3 regions of the Actinosynnema sp. NPDC002837 genome follow, and region 2 is predicted to be linked to each of the others. Evidence: riboswitches for the same ligand, from Rfam matches in the RefSeq annotation. Region 2 holds a riboswitch; each other region holds the start of a gene.
The links. A riboswitch is a leader RNA that binds a small molecule or an ion and turns the genes downstream of it on or off. The one in region 2 is predicted to bind glycine.

Region 1 (6,542 bases), on a different contig from region 2:
TTGGCGCGGTGGTAGGCGCGGATCGCCAGCAGGCCCGCGAACTCGCCCTGGCTGCCCGCGTTCGGCTGCAACGACACCGCGTCGTACCCGGTGACCTCGGCCAGCCACCGCTCCAGGTCACCGACGATGCTCAGCAGCCCGTCGGCGTCCGACGCGGGCGCGAACGGGTGCAGGTCGGCGAACTCCGGCCACGTGATCGGCTCCATCTCGGCCGTGGCGTTGAGCTTCATCGTGCACGAGCCCAGCGGGATCATGCTGCGGTCCAGCGCGACGTCCTTGTCCGACAGCGCGCGCAGGTAGCGCAGCAGCGCGGTCTCGGAGCGGTGCGAGTGGAACACCGGGTGGGTCAGGTAGTCGCTGGTGCGGCGCAGGTCCGCGGGGATGCCGTCGGCGGTGTCGGCGTCCAGGCCGTCCACGTCCGCGACGGTCACGCCGAACGCCTTCCACACCGCGACCAGGTGCTCGCGCGTGGTGGTCTCGTCGCACGCGATGGACACCACGTCGTCGTCGACCTGCCACAGGTTCACGCCGAGGTCGCGCGCGGCGGAGACGACGGCGGCGGCACGTCCTTCGACGCGGGCGCGCACGGTGTCGAAGAACTCGCCGTGCACGATCTCGACGCCGCCCTCCAGCAGGCCGGCGGCCAGCACGGTCGCCATCCGGTGGGCGCGGGTCGCGATCGCCTTCAGCCCTTCCGGACCGTGGTACACCGCGTACATCGACGCGATCACCGCCAGCAGGACCTGAGCGGTGCAGATGTTGCTGGTCGCCTTCTCCCGGCGGATGTGCTGCTCGCGCGTCTGCAGGGCGAGGCGGTAGGCGAGCGAGCCGTCCGCGTCCACGGACACGCCGACGAGCCGGCCGGGCAGCTGCCGCTCCAAGCCCTGGCGCACGGCCATGTAGCCCGCGTGCGGCCCGCCGAACCCGATCGGCACGCCGAAGCGCTGCGTGGTGCCGATGACGACGTCCGCGCCGATCTCGCCGGGCGGGCGCAGCAGCGTCAACGCCAGCAGGTCGGCGGCGACCACGGCCTGCGCGCCCGCCTTGTGGATCTCCTCGACGACCGCCGCGTGGTCGCGCACCACGCCGGACGCGCCGGGGTAGGACAGCAGCACGCCGAAGAAGTCGCCGCCGAGGCCGAGGCCCTCGATGCCCTGCGACAGGTCGGCGGTCACGATCTCGATGCCCAGCGGCTCGGCGCGCGTCTCGATGAGGGCCAGCGTCTGCGGCAGCGTGTCGGCGTCCACGACGAACTTGTTCGATTTGGACCGTCCCGCGCGGCGGACCAGCGTCATGGCCTCGGCGGCCGCGGTGGACTCGTCCAGCATCGAGGCGTTGGCCAGCGGCAGGCCGGTCAGGTCGGCGACCATCGTCTGGAAGTTCAGCAGGGCTTCGAGGCGGCCCTGGGAGATCTCCGGCTGGTACGGCGTGTACGCGGTGTACCAGGCGGGGCTCTCCAGCACGTTGCGGCGGATCACCGGCGGCGTGGTCGTGCCGTAGTAGCCGAGCCCGATCATCTGCGTCATCGGGCGGTTGCGGGAGGCGAGGGCGCGCAGCTCGGCCAGCGCCTCGGTCTCGGTGGCGGGCGCGGGCAGGTCCAGCACCAGGTCGCGCTCGCGGATCGACTCGGGGACGGCGTGCTGCGCCAGTTCCTCCAGGGAGCCGACACCGATCACGTCGAGGATGCGGGCCAGCTCGGCGGGCCGCGGGCCCACGTGCCGGTCGGCGAACGGGGTGCCGTGCTCGAGTGCGGCGAGGGGGATGCGGTCCTGCGTCATCGGTGCTGGCCTCCAGGGCTCCGGACAGACTTCTGCCGTTGCCCTCCCCCTCTGTCTTCTGCCCGGCGGGCGCCTGAGAGCTTCACCCGGCTGTCGGGTTTGCACCGTCGGCGGGGTCGGTCGGTGGTGGCCGACCCGCTTTCCAGAGGCGTCTCACCCGCACGGTCCTTGCGCCTGAGAGGTTCCGGGGAGGATTTGCTCCTTCGGCGCCGAGACTGGCTCGGACTCTCCCGCACGGGATAAAGCGACTACGCGCGAAATCGTACCCGGCGGGTGGGTGAGCGGTACCGCCGGCGCGACGTGGATCTCATCGCGTTGCGCCGGGTGTGCGGGCCGGTCAGCCGGCCGCGTTGCGCCGGGCGAGCACGTCGGTCAGCCGGCCGCCTTGCGCCGGGCGGTCAGCCGATGGCCCTCGTGCGGCGCCGGCGGGACAGCTCGTCGTCGGCAGGCTCCACGATCTCGGCGCCGTCCGCGCGTTCGGCGGGGAAGTCGTGGATCGTGCCGCTGATCTCCCGCATCGCGCCGGAGACCGCGATGCCGAACACCCCTTGGCCGCCTTGGAGCAGGTCGACCACCTCTTCCGGCGACGTGCACTCGTAGACGGTGGTGCCGTCGCTGAACAGCGTGATCCGGGCCAGGTCCTGCACGCCGCGGCGGCGCAGGTGGTCGACCGCGACCCGGATGTTCTGCAACGAGACACCGGTGTCCAGCAGCCGCTTGACGACCTTGAGGACCAGGATGTCCTTGAACGAGTAGAGCCGTTGGCTGCCGGAGCCGTGGGCACTCCTTATCGTCGGGTTGACCAACCCCGTGCGCGCCCAGTAGTCCAGCTGGCGGTAGGTGATGCCCGCGATCTGGCACGCGGCGGGGCCGCGGTACCCGACCAGTTCGTCCGGCAGCGAGGAGTCCGGGAACAGCTCACCCTGTTCGCCGGATCCGGCCCGGATGGGCGCTTCCTCGACCACGCCTGCCTCCCCTCGGTCCGGTCACGACGACCGGCGACCAACGTGAAGCCGCCGCGGTGCCCGAATCACACCGTGGCAATTCACCTGAGTTCGACGGTAAGACCGGGTAGGGGGCAGGTCAACGCGACGCGCTGGGCGTGTCTTGCCTCAACGTGAGGTTGAGGTTGAGAGAGTCGCCTGTCGTAAGCCATTCGGGTGACGTTTAGTGATCGTTTAGCGGACGAAGGTTGACGTTGTGTAACCCAGAGGCGTGACACCTGGAGGTGGCACGCGGGGTTGATCCACAACGCACCGCACACGCTCGCGAGGGGCCGTTGACGGCGTGGGGCCCTTGGGCGCGGCCCTTCGCGGGGCGTGGTGGAGAGCGGTTCGACGGATCGGTGACGGGCTGGTTTTGTCAAGCACCCGACCCGCTTGTCCGCAAGCGGCAGGTTGGTGTGAGGCCCGGGGTAGTGGTGTGCGGTCCCAGGCGGTAGGGGTGCGGCGGGGTGCGGCGGGGGTGCGTGCAGGCTGAAAAGCATGTCCTCGCCGGACGGGCAGATCAGCAGGATGACGGCGGGGTGGGTGGGTACGCGCCGGGTCCGTTGTGGTGCGGGTTTCGTGTCATCCCACCGACCTCCCTACGGGCTACCACACGTATCAAGGGGGCAGGCATCGGTGGACGGGCGGGCAAGGGACGCACAGCCCCCTTGACACGCGCGGTAGGGCGGAGCCAGGTCGGCGGGATGACACGAAGCCCTTCCTTCGGGAAGGGCGTGGGCAAGGGCGTGTCAGTGGACGGCTGTGGGGAGGCGTGCTCTGGTGTGCCGGGGCCGTGCCGGTAGGCAGGGCGTGGTGGGGGCGGACGGTTACGTGTCGGCGCCGCGGAAGTCCTCGGGCGATACGGAGTCGAGGAACTCGCGGAACTTCTCGACCTCGTCCTCCTGCTCGTCCGGGATGATGAGGCCCGCCTCCGCCAGCACCGACTCCTCCGCGTGGATCGGCACGCCGATCCGCAGGGCCAGCGCCACCGAATCGCTCGGCCGCGCGGACACGCGGATGTCGCCGTCGAAGACGAGTTCCGCGAAGTAGGTGCCTTCCTGCAAGTCCGTGATCCGCACCTGCTCCAGCTGCCGGCCGAGGGCTCCGATGACGTCCTTGAGCAGGTCGTGCGTCAACGGCCGGGCAGGACGGACACCTTGCTGCTCCAACGCGATCGCCGTGGCCTCGACCGATCCGATCCAGATCGGCAGGTACCGTTCGCCCTCGGTTTCGCGCAGCAGCAGGATCGGCTGGTTGGCGGGCAGTTCCACCCGCACGCCGACGACGCGCATTTCGCTCATCGGGTCTCGCCTCCCTCAGCGCGCTGAAATTCTGGCGTCCCCGCTACCAACGAGGATCCCCCACGTACTCTTTCGACGCTACCCGCCAAGCGGGCCCTGTGCGCAACCGCCCGCCCGCTTCGGATCACGATGCGGACACGTGTTCACCTCGGCGAAACAGGTCGTCCGACGACCTCTCGCAAACCGACCTTCACCAAGAGTGTGTGCAGCGTTACGGAGAGCGCCGCCAACTCCCGCACCACGTCGTCACGGTCGCGTGAGCGGTGGGCCGCGCCGACGACCTGCTCCACCAACCCGACCTCGCGGTCGGCCGCGGCGCGGAAGGGGCGCAGGTGCCGGGCCTCCAGGCCGTGCTCGGCCATCGCCCGCACGGTCGAGGCGATCTGCACGGCCTCGTGGTCGTAGAACCCGCCCGCACCTGGCCTGATCAGGCCGTGCTGCTCCAGGTCCGCCAGCACGCCAGGCTCGATGCCCGCGCGCGCCAGCAGGTCCTCGCGGGTGACCCGGTGCCCGGCGGCCGGTGCGAGGTCGACCGCGCGCATCGCCTTCGACGCGCCCTGGTCGGCCGCGTCCAACTGCTCCTTGATGACTTTCAGCGGCAGGTACCTGTCCCGTTGAGCGGACAGGATGTACCGCAGGCGGTCCACGTCGGCGGACGTGAACTGCCGGTACCCCGAGGCCGTGCGCGCCGGGCGGACCAAGCCCTCCGACTCCAGGAATCGGATCTTGGAGATGGTGACGTCGGGGAAGTCGGGTCGCAGCTGCGCCAGCACCGCCCCGATGCTCAACCCCCCGCGTGGCCGCCCGGCCGCCGTCACCGGAGCCCCATCGCTCAGGCCCCCTGGCCCCCGGCGCCCGGACCGGTCAGGAACACGAGGCGGAACTTGCCGATCTGCACCTCGTCGCCGTTCGCCAGCACCGCCTGGTCGACGGGCTCGCGGTTGACGTAGGTGCCGTTGAGGCTGCCCACGTCGATGACCACGAACTCGCCGCCCTCGCGGCGGAACTCGGCGTGGCGGCGGGAGACCGTCACGTCGTCGAGGAAGATGTCGCTGTCGGGGTGCCGCCCCGCGCTGGTCGTGTCGCGGTCCAGCAGGAACCTCGACCCCGCGTTGGGGCCGCGCTTGACCACGAGCAGCGCCGAACCGGCGGGCAGTGCGTCGACACCCGCGACGGCCGGCTCCTGGGCGGGCGCCTCGGCGCCCTCGACCTCGGCGAGGAAGTCGGCCCGGAAAACGGAGGTCCGCTCCGGGGACTGCTCGGGCGGAACGCCTGGCCCGTCGTTCGTGCTCACCTGAGCTCTCCTCCTGCTGCTGGAACCGTCGAGACCGCTAGAACCTATCGTGCCCGAACCCTGGTCTGAGGAGCGGCTCCCCCACCGACCGAAGAGCCGCCGGAAGATCGACGTCACCCCTGTGCCACCAGCTCCTGGTACGCGGCGGCGTCGAGCAGGTCGTCGACCGCGGACGGGTCCTCCAGCCGCAATTCCACCATCCAACCCTCGCCGTACGGGTCGGAGTTCACCAGGTCGGGCTGCTGGTCGAGCGAGTCGTTGCGGGCGACGACCTCGCCCGCGAGCGGCGCGTAGATGTCGGACACGCTCTTGGTCGACTCCACCTCGCCGAGCGTCTGCCCGGCCGCGACCTGCTCGCCGAGCTCCGGGAGCTGGACGAACACGACGTCACCCAGTTGTTCCTGGGCGTAGTCGGTGATGCCCACGCGCACGGTGTCCTCACCGGTGCGCAGCACCCACTCATGTTCCTCGGTGTACTTGAGCTCCTCGGGAATCACCGCGGTGTGCTCCTTCAATGACGGTGGATCAACGCTCCGCCGGATCTTCCCACGTCGACGTTCAGGCCGGCGCGACACCCGGCCGTCGCCGCATCGCGAGGCCGAACTGGTAGACGTACAGCACGCCTGACCACAGGTACAAGGCTCCTCCCCAGACCATGAACGCGTACGCAACCGGACGGGCGATCTGCGCGGCGGTGGAGGCGCCCTGGGCGAGCAGGAGCATGGGGAACGCGTAGAGCAGGTTGAACGTGGCCGCCTTGCCGAGGTAGTTGACCTCGAACGGGCCGTAGCCGCGGGCCCGGAGCACGGGCAGGCAGACGCCGACGACGAGCTCGCGGCCGACCAGCACCGCCGCCACCCACCAGGGCACGATGCCGCGCACGACGAACGCGACCAGCGTGGCGAGGATGTAGAGGCGGTCGGCGGCCGGGTCGAGCAGGGCGCCGAGCTTGCTGGCCTGGTCGAGCCAGCGGGCGATCTTGCCGTCGAGCCAGTCGGACAGGCCCGCCGCGACCAGCACGACCAGCGCCCAGCCGTCGGCGTGCGGCCCGAGCAGCAGGTACAGGAACAGGGGCACGCCGAGCAGCCGCAACACGCTCAGCGCGTTCGGGATGGTCAGCAGCCGGTCGGCTGGATCGTGCGACACGTCCGCACTGTAGATGGCCGCCCGGCGTGCCCCGGTG
Region 2 (6,542 bases):
CAGTGCGCTCGTCTTCGCCGCCTCGGTGCGCCCCGCGTCGTCCGCGAACGCCGCCTTCGCGCCCGGGTAGTGCGGGAACGTCGTGGCCAGGTGCTCGTGGAAGTCGGTGTCGGCCGCCAGGATCGCGGTCACCGGCGCGGCCAGGGTCTTGGCCCGGTTGCCCTCCGCCATGTGGGGCGCGAGCCGGGCCTTGGCGTCCTCGCCCCGGATGAGCAGCACGCGCAGCGGCTGGCTGTTCATCGCGGTCGGGCCCCACTTCACGAGGTCGTAGACGTCGCGGAGCTGCTCGTCGGTCACCGGCTCGTCGGTGAACGCGTTCGCCGTGCGGGCCTCGCGGAACAGCAGGTCCTGCGCTTCGCGTGGGAGGGCCAGCGTGTCGAGGGTGGCGGTCATGGTGCCTCTTTCGGTTGTCCCGTACGCGGGTTGCGCACGGGACAACCTCCAGTAAGCGCGAGCTATTTCGTGGCGTCGTTCACAGGGACGGGTACAGCGGGTGCTTGGCGGCCAGCACCTCGACCCGCGCCCGCAGCTCGGCCAGGTCCGGTGACGGCTGCAACGCCGCCGCGATGATCTCCGCCACCTCGGTGAAGTCGGCCGCGCCGAAACCGCGCGTGGCCAGCGCCGGCGTGCCGATGCGCAGGCCGGAGGTCACCATCGGCGGCCGCGGGTCGTTCGGCACCGCGTTGCGGTTGACCGTGATGCCCACCTCGTGCAGCCGGTCCTCGGCCTGCTTGCCGTCCAGTTCGGACGCCACCAGGTCCACCAGCACGAGGTGCACGTCCGTGCCGCCGGTGAGCACCTTCACACCGGCCGCCGCCGCGTCGGCCTGCGACAGGCGCTCGGCGAGGATCTTCGCGCCCTCGACCGTGCGCCGCTGGCGGTCGGCGAACTCGGGCGACGCGGCGTGCTTGAACGCCACCGCCTTGCCCGCGATCACGTGCTCCAGCGGGCCGCCCTGCTGACCTGGGAACACCGCCGAGTTGATCTTCTTCGCCAGGTCGGCCTCGTTGGTCAGGATCACGCCGCCGCGCGGGCCGCCGAGCGTCTTGTGCGTGGTCGTGGTCACGACGTGCGCGTGCGGCACGGGGCTCGGGTGCAGGCCCGCCGCCACGAGGCCGGCGAAGTGCGCCATGTCCACCATCAGGTAGGCGTCCACCGAGTCGGCGATCCGGCGGAACTCGGCGAAGTCCAGCTGGCGCGGGTACGCCGACCAGCCGGCCACGATCAGCTTCGGCCGGTGCTCGGTCGCCAGCCGCTCCACCTCGGCCATGTCGACGCGGCCGTCGGCCTCCGACACGTGGTAGGGCACCACGTTGTAGAGCTTGCCGGAGAAGTTGATCCGCATGCCGTGCGTGAGGTGGCCGCCGTGCGCGAGGTCCAGGCCCAGGATCGTGTCGCCCGGCTGGAGCAGGGCGAACATCGCGCACGCGTTGGCCTGCGCGCCCGAGTGCGGCTGCACGTTCGCGAAACCGGCGCCGAACAGCTCCTTCACCCGCTCGATCGCCAGCCGCTCGATCACGTCGACGTGCTCGCAGCCGCCGTAGTAGCGCCGGCCGGGGTAGCCCTCGGCGTACTTGTTCGTCAGCACCGACCCCTGCGCCTGGAGCACCGACACCGGCGTGAAGTTCTCCGAGGCGATCATCTCCAGCGTGCTCTGCTGCCGGTGCAGCTCGGCGGCGACGGCGTTCGCGACCTCCGGGTCGAACTCCGCGAGGGAGGTGGTGAAGTGCTCGGACATGTGTGGGGTCTCCCTTACGAGGTGCGCTTGTAGAAGGGCAGTGCGACGACTTCGACCGGCTCGTGCTTGCCGCGGACGTCCACCGACAGCCGGGTGCCGGGCTCGGTGTTGCCGACGGCCACGTACGCCATCGCCACCGAGTAGCCCAGGGTCGGCGACAACGCGCCGCTGGTCACCTCGCCGATCCGGGCGCCCGAGGCGTCCAGCACGGGGTAGCCGTGCCGCGGCGCGCGGCGCGAGGCGGTCTTCAGGCCGACCAGGACCTCCTCGACGCCCCGCTCGGCGACGGCGGCCAGCGCGTCGCGGCCGACGAAGTCGCCCGGCTTGTCCAGCTTCACCACGCGGCCGAGGTTCGCCTGGAACGGCGTGCGGTCGCGGCCGAGCTCGTTGCCGTACAGCGGCATGCCCGCCTCCAGCCGCAGCGTGTCGCGGCAGCCGAGGCCGGCGGGCTTGAGGTCGTGCGGCGCGCCCGCCTCCAGCAGGGCCCGCCAGACGTGCGCGGCGTCGTCCGGCGCGACGAACAGCTCGAAGCCGTCCTCGCCGGTGTAGCCGGTGCGGGCCAGCAGCACGGGCTTGCCCGCGACCTCGGTCGGGTACGACGCGTAGTACTTCACCGCGGCCAGGTCGGTCGACGTGAGGCCGGCGAGGATGGCGGTGGCCTTCGGGCCCTGCACGGCGAGCAGCGCGTAGTCGGTCGACTTGTCCGCGACCACCGCGTCGAAGCCCTTCGCCCGCTCGACCAGGGCCTCGTGCACGACGGCGGCGTTCGAGGCGTTGGCGACGACGAGGTACTCCTCATCACCCGTGCGGTACACGATCAGGTCGTCGATGACGCCACCGTCGGCCTCGCAGATCATCGTGTACCGGGCGCGGCCGACGCCGATCGCGGACGCGTGGCCGACCAGGGCGTGGTCGAGAGCGGCGCCCGCCTCCGGGCCGGTGAGCAGGATCTCACCCATGTGGGTCAGGTCGAACAGGCCCGCCGACGTGCGCACCGCGTGGTGCTCGGCCAGCTCGCTGTCGTAGCGCAGCGGCATCCGCCAGCCCGCGAAGTCGGTGAACATGGCGCCCAGCGCCTCGTGTTCGGCGTGCAGGGGCGTGCGGCGGCTTTCCATCAGGCGGGCCCTCCCTGGGTGCGGACATGCCGATGGGCCGACCGGTCGGGTCGACGGGCGGGCACGTCCGAGCGATTCACGAGCGAAAGGATGACACGGTCCACCGGAGACTCCTCGTCGAGTGAGCCTCCCCCTCTGCCATGAGCCTGAGAGCTTCACCACCCGGTGGGGGCGGCTTGCACCGTGGGCGAGGCGCACCGGGGTGCGCCTGCTTTCCAGAGTTGCCTTCGTCGCGCGGTACCTGTGCCTGAGAGATTCCGGGGAGGAGTTGCTCCTTCGGCGCCCCGCTGGGGGACTCTCCCGCGCGACATCGACGGCCGTGTTCAGTTGGTACCGCCAGACGCTAGGGGTGCCCGGCGGGCGGGGTCAACCCCGGTCACAGGCTCTTCTCGGCCCGGACGCTCTCGACCACCTTGCGCTCGGCGTAGAACGACACGAACGGGATCGTGCCCGCGAGCAGCACCAGCACCGTGCCCTTGATCGACCAGCGGGCCTTGAGCGCGAGGTCGACGGTGAGCACCAGGTAGACCGCGTAGAGGAAGCCGTGCACCGGGCCGACGACCTGCATCATGCCCTCGCTGTCGCCCGCGTACTTGGCGATCATCGCGACCACGAGCAGCAGCAGGCCGACACCGACCACGTAAGCCATGAACCGGAACCTGGTCAACGCGCCGCTCATCGCCCTACCTTCGCTCACCGCTGGTCCCGCGCGTTGAGTTCGGCGAGCATGCGGTTGTAGGCCGCGAGCTCTTCGTCCTCGTCGTCCCGCACGGGCGCTCTGACGGGCTCAACGGTAACTACCGGCCGCGGCGGCGCGGCCACCGGCTCCGGCGCGGCCTCGGCGGCGGCGTCCGCCGTCCCGGCGGCGGCCTCGGCCTTGCGGCGGGCGTCCAGCCTGCGGATGCGCCACACCATGAACGCGGGGAAGAGGCCGAACAGCGGCCACTGGAACACGTAGCCGAGGTTCTGGAACGTGCCACCGGCCTCGGAGAACCGCTCCCACTGCCAGTAGGCCAGGCCGCAGCACACGACCAGCGACGCCAGGCAGACGGCCGCGATGGCCAGGCGCTGGGGGGTGATGAGGCCTCGCACGCCTCAAGAGTACTTCGTGCGTCGCACGAGGCTGGGGCTCCCCGCACGGGAGCCCGCACCTCGACGGCAAGGGCTCCTCGACCGCAGGAGCCCGCCCCGACTCGTCGGACCTAGGCCACGCCGTCCCGGCGTTGCCTCTGCAACCTGGCCACGCACCAGGCCGCCGCACTACCCCGACGCAGGTGCTGGAGCACCGTCATCGGGCCGAGGCGACGACCGAGGTCGGCGGGCGAGAGCCCGGCCGCCCGGTAGTCCAGAGCGCGCTGGTCCAACGGGCTGATGCCCGCGTCCCACCACTGCTCCGCCTCGGACAGGTCGCCGACCAGCTGCCAGTAGCTGGCGGCCGCGGCGAGCAGGGGCTCGGGCACCTCGGGCGCCCGCTTCCGCATCGCCGCCACGTACGCCGGATCCGCGGACTCGACCTTCACCAGGCCGCGGGGACCGCCATTCGCCCGCTGCACCGGGATCCCCGGCGCGGACGGCGGGGCTTCCGCGAGCCACGCGTCCTTGATCCGGTTCACCTCCTGCAGCTCGGCGTCGTCCGAGCGCTCAGCCGCCCACTGCCGCAACAGCTCGTCGACTCCGGAGTCCTCGACCATTCTGCCTCCTCATCGGTCGAAGATCAGCCAATGCGACGCACCGTATTAGCGGGTACCGACAACCGCTAGACCCTGGTTTGTCTAAAACCCTGTTACCAGGGCGTTATAGCCCTCATTCCACCCGTACGGTGCAACGTTCGGGGCGCATAGTCACCGATCGTGACCGCATTGAGCGGGAGTACGCGGGGTTACCGCGGGACCTCTAGGCGAACAGGCTGCGGACGAAGGTGATGATCGACTCGGCGCCGGACTGGAGCCACCCGAGCGCGGTCCTCACCGCCTCGGCGGACTCGTTCGGCTGGGTGATCAGGAGGAACAGCACCAGCGCGACCGCCGCCAGCGTCACCACCTTCTTGACGTTCACTGATCGGTCTCCGTCCGTGTCACTGGGCAGGGCGGCCGAGCGCCGCTCCGGTCGTGTCAACGGCCATGGTCCCTCATTCACCCGGATGATGACGATCGAACCCGCCGCCATCCCTCGACCGGTCGCACGAACACCACGCAACCACGCCTGGGTCGCACGGAGAGTCACCCGAACGGACGATCAAGGGGACCGGTGGTCCCGCCGATCACCAAGGTACGGGCGCTCGCCCACCCCCCTGGCACGGACACCGAGGTTCTTCAGACACTGCCACCTCTGCACAGCCCATCACCTGATTGCGCCGACGCACGCACCGAGCGTGACAAAGGCCGCTCGCGGCTGCCACTCATTTCCGGTACCCCTTCAGGTGATTTCCCTTGCCTTTTTCCGGCCCGATCGGGTCCGCGCCCGCGGGTCCGTCACCCGATCACGCCGGACCGCCGGAGCCCGGCGATCTCGTCCTCGCCCAGCCCCAGCCCGGCCAGCACCTCGGCCGTGTGCTCGCCGACGGCGGGCGGCGGACCGGGCGTGGCCGCGGGCGTCCGCCCGAACCGCGGCGCGGGCGCGGGCTGCGCCACCCCGTCCACCTCGACGAACGTCCCCCGCTCGGCGTTGTGCCCGTGCTTCGGCGCCTCACCGGGCGCCAGCACGGGCGCGAGGCACGCGTCGGTGCCCTCAGCGAGCGCGGCCCACTCGTCCCTGGTCCGGGTCGCCACCGCCGCGGCGATGCGGGCCCGCAGCTCCGGCCAGTTCGCCGGGTCGTGCCGCCCGGGCAGCCCGGCGTCGGCGAGCCCGAGCACGGCCAGCAGCTCGGCGTAGAACTTCTCCTCCAGCGCCCCGATGCCGACGAACCGGCCGTCGGCCGCCTCGTACACGTCGTAGAACGGCGCGCCGCCGTCGAGCAGGTTCGTCCCGCGCGCGCCCGACCAGGCGCCCACCGACGACATCCCGTGCAGGAACGTGGTCAGCAGCGCCGCGCCGTCGACCATCGCCGCGTCCACCACCTGCCCCCGCCCGGACCGCTCCCGCTCGTACAGCGCGGCCAGCACGCCGAGCGCCAGCAGCAGCCCGCCACCGCCGAAGTCGCCGACGACGTTGAGCGGCACGGTCGGCGGCGCGCCCGCCCGGCCGATCGGCTCCAGCGCGCCCGCCACCGCGATGTAGTTGATGTCGTGCCCGGCGCGGTCGGCCAGCGGCCCGTCCTGGCCCCAGCCGGTCATCCGCCCGTAGACCAGGCGCGGGTTGCGGGCCAGGCACTGCGCCGGGCCGATGCCCAGCCGTTCGGTCACGCCCGGCCGGAAGCCCTCGACCAGCACGTCCGACTCCGCGACCAGGCGCAGCACCAGCTCGGCGCCCTCGGGTCGGCGCACGTCCACCCCGATCGAGCGCCGGCCGCGGCCGAGCAGGGGCACCTCCGTGCCGCCGCCGACGCGGTCCACCCGGACCACGGACGCGCCGAGGTCGGCCAGCACCATGCAGCCGAACGGCGCGGGCGCGAGGCCGGCCAGCTCGACGACCTTCAACCCCTCCAGCGGCCCCGGCACTAGAGCGACCTCGCGATGATTTCCTTCATGATCTCGTTCGTCCCGCCGTAGATCTTCTGCACGCGCGCGTCCGCCCACGCGCGCGCGATCGGG
Region 3 (6,542 bases), on a different contig from region 2:
AGCGGTTGCAGGAGCGGTTCGCGGGGCAGGGGTTCTCCGTGGTCGGGTTCCCGTGCAACCAGTTCGCCGGGCAGGAGCCGGGCACGGCGGAGGAGATCGCCACGTTCTGCTCCACCACGTACGGCGTGACGTTCCCGCTGTTCGAGAAGGTCGAGGTGAACGGCCCGTCCCGGCACCCGCTGTACGCCGAGCTGACGTCGTTCGCGGACCTCGACGGCGCGGCCGGCGACGTGCAGTGGAACTTCGAGAAGTTCCTGCTCGCCCCGTCCGGCGAAGTCGTCGCCCGGTTCCGGCCGCGGACCGAGCCGGAGGACGAGGCGGTCGTCAAGGCCATCGAGTCGGTGCTGCCTTGACCGCGCGGGCGGAGTTGGAGCGCCTGGCCCGGCAGGCGCGCGACGAACTGGCCGCCGCCGGCCTGCCCCTGTCGCACGAGGGGCTGGCGCCGGACCTGCAGTGCGGCGTCACGGTCCGGGTGACCATGTGGGAGCCGGACGACGGCGTGGTGCACGCGGACTGGCGGCCCAGCCCCCGGCTCAGCCGGGTGGCGGTCGACGCCCTGCGCCACAAGCACCTGGACCACCCGGCCCTGCACCGGCAGGGAGCCGTGTCGCAGGCCATGGCCGACGCCGTCATCACCATCCTGACCGCCGTCGGCTTCACCGCCCGGCACACGACGAACGACTACCTCCCGTACGGCGTCGACGTCCTCGCCGCACCCGAAGGCCCGCCCGCGTGGGCGGTCCACGACGACGAGCTGACCATGCCGGGCTGGTCGGGGTGACCGAGGCCGGGCCCGCCCTCCGCAAGGGCAGCCCCGGCCTCGGTTCAGCACTCGATGACGTTCACGGCGAGGCCGCCGCGGGCCGTCTCCTTGTCCTTGACCTTCATTGCGCAACACCCTGACCAGCACGAATGCCGCCAAGACGTCTTACTGGCCGTCCCCAGGCCGTCACAGCGGAGCAGCACCCTCGCGAAGATCAAGGAAACCGGAAGAATGGGCCGCACACCCCGCCATTCGGTCAGCGTCGCCGGAGTCGTGGTCAACGATTCGGGGCAGGTGCTCGTCATCCGGCGCAGGGACAACGGCCACTGGGAGCCACCCGGCGGAGTGCTCGAGCCGGCCGAGACGTTCGAAGACGGCCTCAGGCGAGAGGTCCTTGAGGAGACCGGCATCTCGGTCCAGGTCGAACGCTTGACCGGCGTCTACAAGAACATGCGACGCGCCATCGTGGCCTTGGTCTACCGCTGCACCCCGCTGGACGAGCCCGACCAGGCCACCACCGAAGCAGCCGAGGTTCGTTGGATGACGCTGGACGAAGTCCGCGAAGCGATGTCACCGGCCTACGCGGTGCGAGTAACCGACGCGTTCGAGTCCGAATTGCACACTCGCGCTCACGACGGCGTGAACCTCCTCCCGTAGCCGCTGCTGAATTCTGCTGTGCTGGATCAAGGCGCGCCGACCTGAGGGCGCGACAGCTGGCAGCAGCAGCAGTCGGGACGATCGCGTGGTCGAGAAGTGTTGTGCGGCATCGAGGTTCAGGCCGAAGACGCGCGAACGGGCTCCACCCCGCGTTACGAGGTGGAGCCCGTCAGGTGCGGCTCAAGATCAGGCCGTCTCCAGGCCGTGGGACGTCAGGCAGTGGCGAGAACCATCGAGCAGCGATGGAAGCCATCCGCCCTGGTCAGCGGCCGGTTATCAGCACTCGATGACGTTCACGGCCAGGCCGCCGCGCGCGGTCTCCTTGTACTTGACCTTCATGTCCTTGCCCGTCTCACGCATGGTCTTGATGACCTTGTCCAGCGACACGAAGTGGGAGCCGTCGCCGCGCAACGCCATCCGCGCCGCCGTGATCGCCTTGATCGACGCCAACGCGTTGCGCTCGATGCACGGGATCTGCACCAGTCCCCCGATCGGGTCGCACGTCAGCCCCAGGTTGTGCTCCATGGCGATCTCGGCCGCGTTCTCCACCTGCTCCGGCGTGCCACCCAGCACCTCGGCCAGCCCGCCGGCCGCCATCGAGCACGCCGAGCCGACCTCGCCCTGGCACCCGACCTCGGCTCCGGAGATCGACGCGTTCTCCTTGAACAGCACGCCGACCGCACCCGCCGTCAGCAGGAACCGCACCACACCGTCGTCGGACGCGCCCGGCACGAAGCGGGTGTAGTAGTGCAGCACCGCGGGCACGATGCCGGCCGCGCCGTTGGTCGGCGCGGTCACCACGCGGCCACCCGCGGCGTTCTCCTCGTTCACCGCCAGCGCGAACAGGGTCACCCAGTCCATCACCCGCAACGGGTCCGTGGCGTAGTGCTCGGCGGCCATCCGCTGCCGCATCTCGGCCGCCCGCCGCCGCACCTTCAAGCCGCCGGGCAGCACCCCGGTCCGCGTGCAGCCGCGCTCGACGCACTCCTGCATCACGTCCCAGATGCGCAGCAGCCCCGAGCGCACCGACTCCTCGTCGCGCCACGACCGCTCGTTGGCCAGCATCACCTCGCTGATCGACAGCCCGGTCTCCCGGCACCGCGCCAGCAGCTCGTCACCGGTCCGGAACGGGTGCCCGACCGGCGTCTCGTCGGGCTTGATCCGGTCCGCCCCGGTGGCCGTGTCGTCCACCACGAACCCGCCGCCGACGGAGTAGTACACCGCCGAGTCGACCACGACGTCACCCGAGTGGGCGGTGAAGCTCATGCCGTTGGGGTGCAGCGGCAACGACTTCCGCCGGTGCATCACCAGATCGGCGTCCTCGGTGAACGCGATCTCCCGCACCCCGGCCAGCCGCAGCCGCCTGGTGGCCCGGATTTCCGCCAGCCGCCGCTCGGCCTCCTCCGGGTCGACCTCCTCCGGCCGGCTGCCCTCCAGGCCCAGCACCACCGCCTTCGGGCTGCCGTGCCCGTGCCCGGTCGCGCCGAGCGACCCGAACAGCTCCACGTGCACCCGGTCGACCGAGGCCAACGAGGGCCGCAGCCGTTGCGCGAACATCATCGCCGCGCGCATCGGGCCCACCGTGTGCGAGCTCGACGGTCCGATGCCCACGGAGAACAGGTCGAACACGCTGATCGCCATGACGTCAGTCCCCGGTCAGTTCCGCGTACTTCGCCGCGGTCAGCAACCCGGACGCGTCCGTCACGGCCACCTTGAACAGCCACCCGGCCCCGTACGGGTCGTTGTTGATCAACGACGGGTCGTCGACCGCGGCCCGGTTGACCTCGACCACCTCGCCGCTGATCGGCGCGTACAGGTCGCTGACCGACTTGGTCGACTCCAGCTCGCCGCACACCTCGCCCGACTTCACCACGGCGCCGACCTCGGGCAGCTCCACGAACACGATGTCACCCAACGACTCCGCCGCGTACGACGTGATGCCGACCGCCACGGGCTCCTGGGTACCCGGCGCCCAGTCCACCCACTCGTGCTCGGGCGTGTACAGCAGGTTGTCCGGAAAAGTCACGACAGCGCTCCCTCACGGCAAGGTCCACCAGAGCCCCACTCTGTCCTGGGACCTGAGAGCTTCACCGACGCCGGAGCGGCGGCTTGCACCGTGGGTGCGCGGACTTGCGCGCTTTCCAGAGTCGCCTCACCCGAGCGGTTCTCGCTGCCTGAGAGTGTGCGGGGTACTTGCTCCTTCGGCGCCCCGGCACGTTCACCGAGGTCTCTCCCGCGCGGGTTCCGGCGCTCCTGGCGCGCCGCGGCCGATGTTCAGTTGGTTGGCCCGCACGCTAGGTGCCGGGCCCGACGGGTGTCAACGCACCGTCGGGCTTGTTCGATCAGCACAGTGGCGCAAGGGTGCGTTCGTGCCGGCCGCACGATGACACCGAATACCCGTTACCGGACCTTTGGTGTAACAACGGCCGAAGGAGCCCACCGTGCGGATCGCCGTCCCCCGCGAGATCAAGAACCACGAGTACCGCGTCGCGCTGACCCCGGCGGGCGCGCACGAGCTGACGCAGCGCGGCCACGACGTGGTGGTCGAGGCCGGCGCGGGCCTCGGTTCGGCCATCACCGACGAGGAGTACCTGGCCGCGGGCGCGAAGGTGCTGGCGGGCGCGGACGACGTGTGGGCCGAGGGCGACCTGGTGCTCAAGGTGAAGGAGCCGATCGCCGAGGAGTACCCGCGGCTGCGCAAGGGCCAGGTCCTGTTCACGTACCTGCACCTGGCCGCCGACCGGCCGCTGACGCAGGCGCTGCTGGACTCGGGCACCACCGCCGTCGCCTACGAGACCGTGCAGACCGCGAACGGCGCGCTGCCGCTGCTGGCGCCGATGTCCGAGGTGGCGGGCAGGCTCGCGCCGCAGGTGGGCGCGTTCTCGCTGATGAAGCCGTCCGGCGGGCGCGGCGTGCTGCCCGGCGGCGTGCCCGGCGTGCACCCGGCGCGGGTGGTCGTGATCGGCGGCGGCGTGGCGGGCCTGAACGCGGCGGCGATCGCCGTCGGCATGGGCGCGGACGTGCAGATCCTGGACACCAACGTGGACCGGCTGCGCCACATCGACGCCCTCTACCAGGGCCGCCTGCGCACCGTGACGTCCAACCGGTACTCCGTCGAGCAGGCCGTCCGCGAGGCCGACCTGGTCATCGGCGCGGTGCTGGTGCCCGGCGCGAAGGCGCCGAAGCTGGTGAGCAACGAGCTGGTCGCCGACATGAAGCCCGGCTCCGTCCTGGTGGACATCGCGATCGACCAGGGCGGCTGCTTCGCCGACTCGCGCCCGACCACGCACGCCGACCCGACCTACCAGGTGCACGACACCGTCTTCTACTGCGTGGCGAACATGCCCGGCGCCGTGCCGCGGACGTCGACCTACGCGCTGACCAACGTGACGCTGCCGTACGCCGTCGCGCTGGCCGACCAGGGCTGGGAGGCGGCGCTGCGGGCGGACGCGTCGCTGGCGCTCGGCCTGAACGCGCACGAGGGCCTGCTGACCAACCTGCCGGTCGCGCAGGCGCACGGGATGACCCACACGCCGCTCGACTTCTGAGGACCCACCGCGAAGGGCCCCGCTCACGTGCTGTGAGCGGGGCCCTTCGGCGAAAGAAAGACGGCCCGCTCAACCAGCCTGGGGGTCACTGGGAGCGGGCCGCGTCGCCAATCTTAGCCGGGAACGGGGGTCGCTGCCCAGTGACCCCACCGATCCGGCCGAGATTCCCACCCGGCGGTGGCGACGCGCTGTGCCCAAACTCAAGCAATCGAGTGAACTTGGGTGATAACGGGTAAGTCACGACGGCCCCGCGACCGATGCACAGGGCGGGAACCCCGCGGCTACCCGGCGGGGTCGTCCGCTCGCGCGGCGCTCTGCCGCGCCACCTCCGATCGGAGCGCAGATGGCTGAACCCGAGGGCTGGATCGACTGCCACGACCCGTTCGGGCGGGACCGGTCGATGACCGTGCTCGTCGAGGACGACCGAGTTCTGCTGGTCGCGCCGCCCGGCGAGTCCGCCGTGATGTCCGTCACGCAGACGCGCAGGCTGCACCGCCTGCTCGACCAAGTCGCCGACAGGATGTGACGGCCGTGGACGAAGCGCTGCGGGCCGCCGTGATGCGCCGGCTGGCGCTGCTGGACGAGGCCGCCGAGACCGGCGAGGCGGACGCCCTCGTGCCGCTCGCGCGGTCCGAGATCCACCGCCTGGCCGACGGCTGGCGGCTGCTGCTGACCGTGCACCAACCGGATCCGGACGGCCGCTGCGGCGCGTGCCCCGGCATCCTGCGGCACAAGAAGTGGCCGTGCCAGGTGTGGACGATGGCCCACCAGCACCTCATCGGCGACGGCCTGCCGCACCGCGAACGCCGCCGTCCGCTGCGCACGCTGCGACATTCGAAGGAGGTCGAGACGACGGCCGAGATACCCAGGGTCGCGTCGAAACCGCGGCATGCCCTCCCCGAGTGACCCTCCTAGGGCAGGATGACGCCCGGTAGGAGTACTCGGGAGGGACGCGTGCACGACGGCAGTGGCCGCATCGTGGTGCAGAACTTGACCAAGCAGTTCGGTCCGGTCGCAGCGGTGCAGAATCTCAGCTTCACGGTGGAACCCGGTTCGGTGACCGGCTTCCTCGGCCCCAACGGGGCCGGCAAGACGACGACGCTGCGCATGCTGCTCGGCCTGGTGACCCCGACCGCGGGCACCGGACTGATCAACGGCAGGCCGTTCGCCCAGCTCGGCAACCCGGCGCGGGTGGTCGGCGCGGTGCTGGAGGCGCAGGGCTTCCACCCCAAGCGCACGGCGCGCAACCACCTGCGGGTCTACGCGGCCGCGATCGGCGTGCCGGACTCGCGCGCCGACCAGGTGCTCCAGCTGGTGGGCCTCGGCGCGGCCGGCGACCGCAAGGCGGGCGGGTTCTCGCTGGGCATGAAGCAGCGGCTGGCCCTGGCCACCGCGCTGCTCGGCGACCCGCAGATCCTGGTGCTCGACGAGCCGGCCAACGGGCTCGACCCGGAGGGCATCGCGTGGCTGCGGACGTTCCTGCAGTCCTACGCGCGCAGCGGGCGGACCGTGCTGATCTCCAGCCACCTGCTGGCGGAGGTCGAGCAGACCGTCGACCAGGTGGTCGTCATCAG

Region 1: linked by a shared signal. The riboswitch ahead of gcvP (aminomethyl-transferring glycine dehydrogenase) and the one ahead of gcvT (glycine cleavage system aminomethyltransferase GcvT) in region 2 are both predicted to bind glycine.
Region 3: linked by a shared signal. The riboswitch ahead of gcvH (glycine cleavage system protein GcvH) and the one ahead of gcvT (glycine cleavage system aminomethyltransferase GcvT) in region 2 are both predicted to bind glycine.

The regions. Positions count from the first base shown of each region.
Region 1 covers NZ_JBEOVG010000154.1:3,321-9,862, reverse strand. Annotated here, with positions in the region: gene gcvP (aminomethyl-transferring glycine dehydrogenase) at 1-1,778, opposite strand, end outside; glycine riboswitch at 1,931-2,021, opposite strand; gene ABTZ99_RS43565 (MerR family transcriptional regulator) at 2,177-2,743, opposite strand; gene ABTZ99_RS43560 (bifunctional nuclease family protein) at 3,592-4,065, opposite strand; gene ftsR (transcriptional regulator FtsR) at 4,209-4,883, opposite strand; gene garA (glycogen accumulation regulator GarA) at 4,898-5,359, opposite strand; gene gcvH (glycine cleavage system protein GcvH) at 5,473-5,856, opposite strand; gene clsA (cardiolipin synthase ClsA) at 5,918-6,505, opposite strand.
Region 2 covers NZ_JBEOVG010000002.1:192,820-199,361, reverse strand. Annotated here, with positions in the region: gene ABTZ99_RS02355 (malonic semialdehyde reductase) at 1-393, opposite strand, end outside; gene glyA (serine hydroxymethyltransferase) at 473-1,738, opposite strand; gene gcvT (glycine cleavage system aminomethyltransferase GcvT) at 1,753-2,853, opposite strand; glycine riboswitch at 2,982-3,077, opposite strand; glycine riboswitch at 3,079-3,166, opposite strand; gene ABTZ99_RS02340 (DUF3817 domain-containing protein) at 3,230-3,532, opposite strand; gene ABTZ99_RS02335 (hypothetical protein) at 3,547-3,945, opposite strand; gene ABTZ99_RS02330 (helix-turn-helix transcriptional regulator) at 4,056-4,544, opposite strand; gene ABTZ99_RS02325 (hypothetical protein) at 4,747-4,908, opposite strand; gene ABTZ99_RS02320 (CaiB/BaiF CoA transferase family protein) at 5,325-6,449, opposite strand; gene ABTZ99_RS02315 (acyl-CoA dehydrogenase family protein) at 6,449-6,542, opposite strand, start outside.
Region 3 covers NZ_JBEOVG010000063.1:22,636-29,177, forward strand. Annotated here, with positions in the region: gene ABTZ99_RS31675 (glutathione peroxidase) at 1-353, shown strand, start outside; gene ABTZ99_RS31680 (hypothetical protein) at 350-781, shown strand; gene ABTZ99_RS31685 (NUDIX hydrolase) at 995-1,420, shown strand; gene ABTZ99_RS31690 (L-serine ammonia-lyase) at 1,697-3,061, opposite strand; gene gcvH (glycine cleavage system protein GcvH) at 3,066-3,446, opposite strand; glycine riboswitch at 3,572-3,666, opposite strand; gene ald (alanine dehydrogenase) at 3,862-4,968, shown strand; gene ABTZ99_RS31705 (hypothetical protein) at 5,312-5,494, shown strand; gene ABTZ99_RS31710 (hypothetical protein) at 5,500-5,874, shown strand; gene ABTZ99_RS31715 (ABC transporter ATP-binding protein) at 5,923-6,542, shown strand, end outside.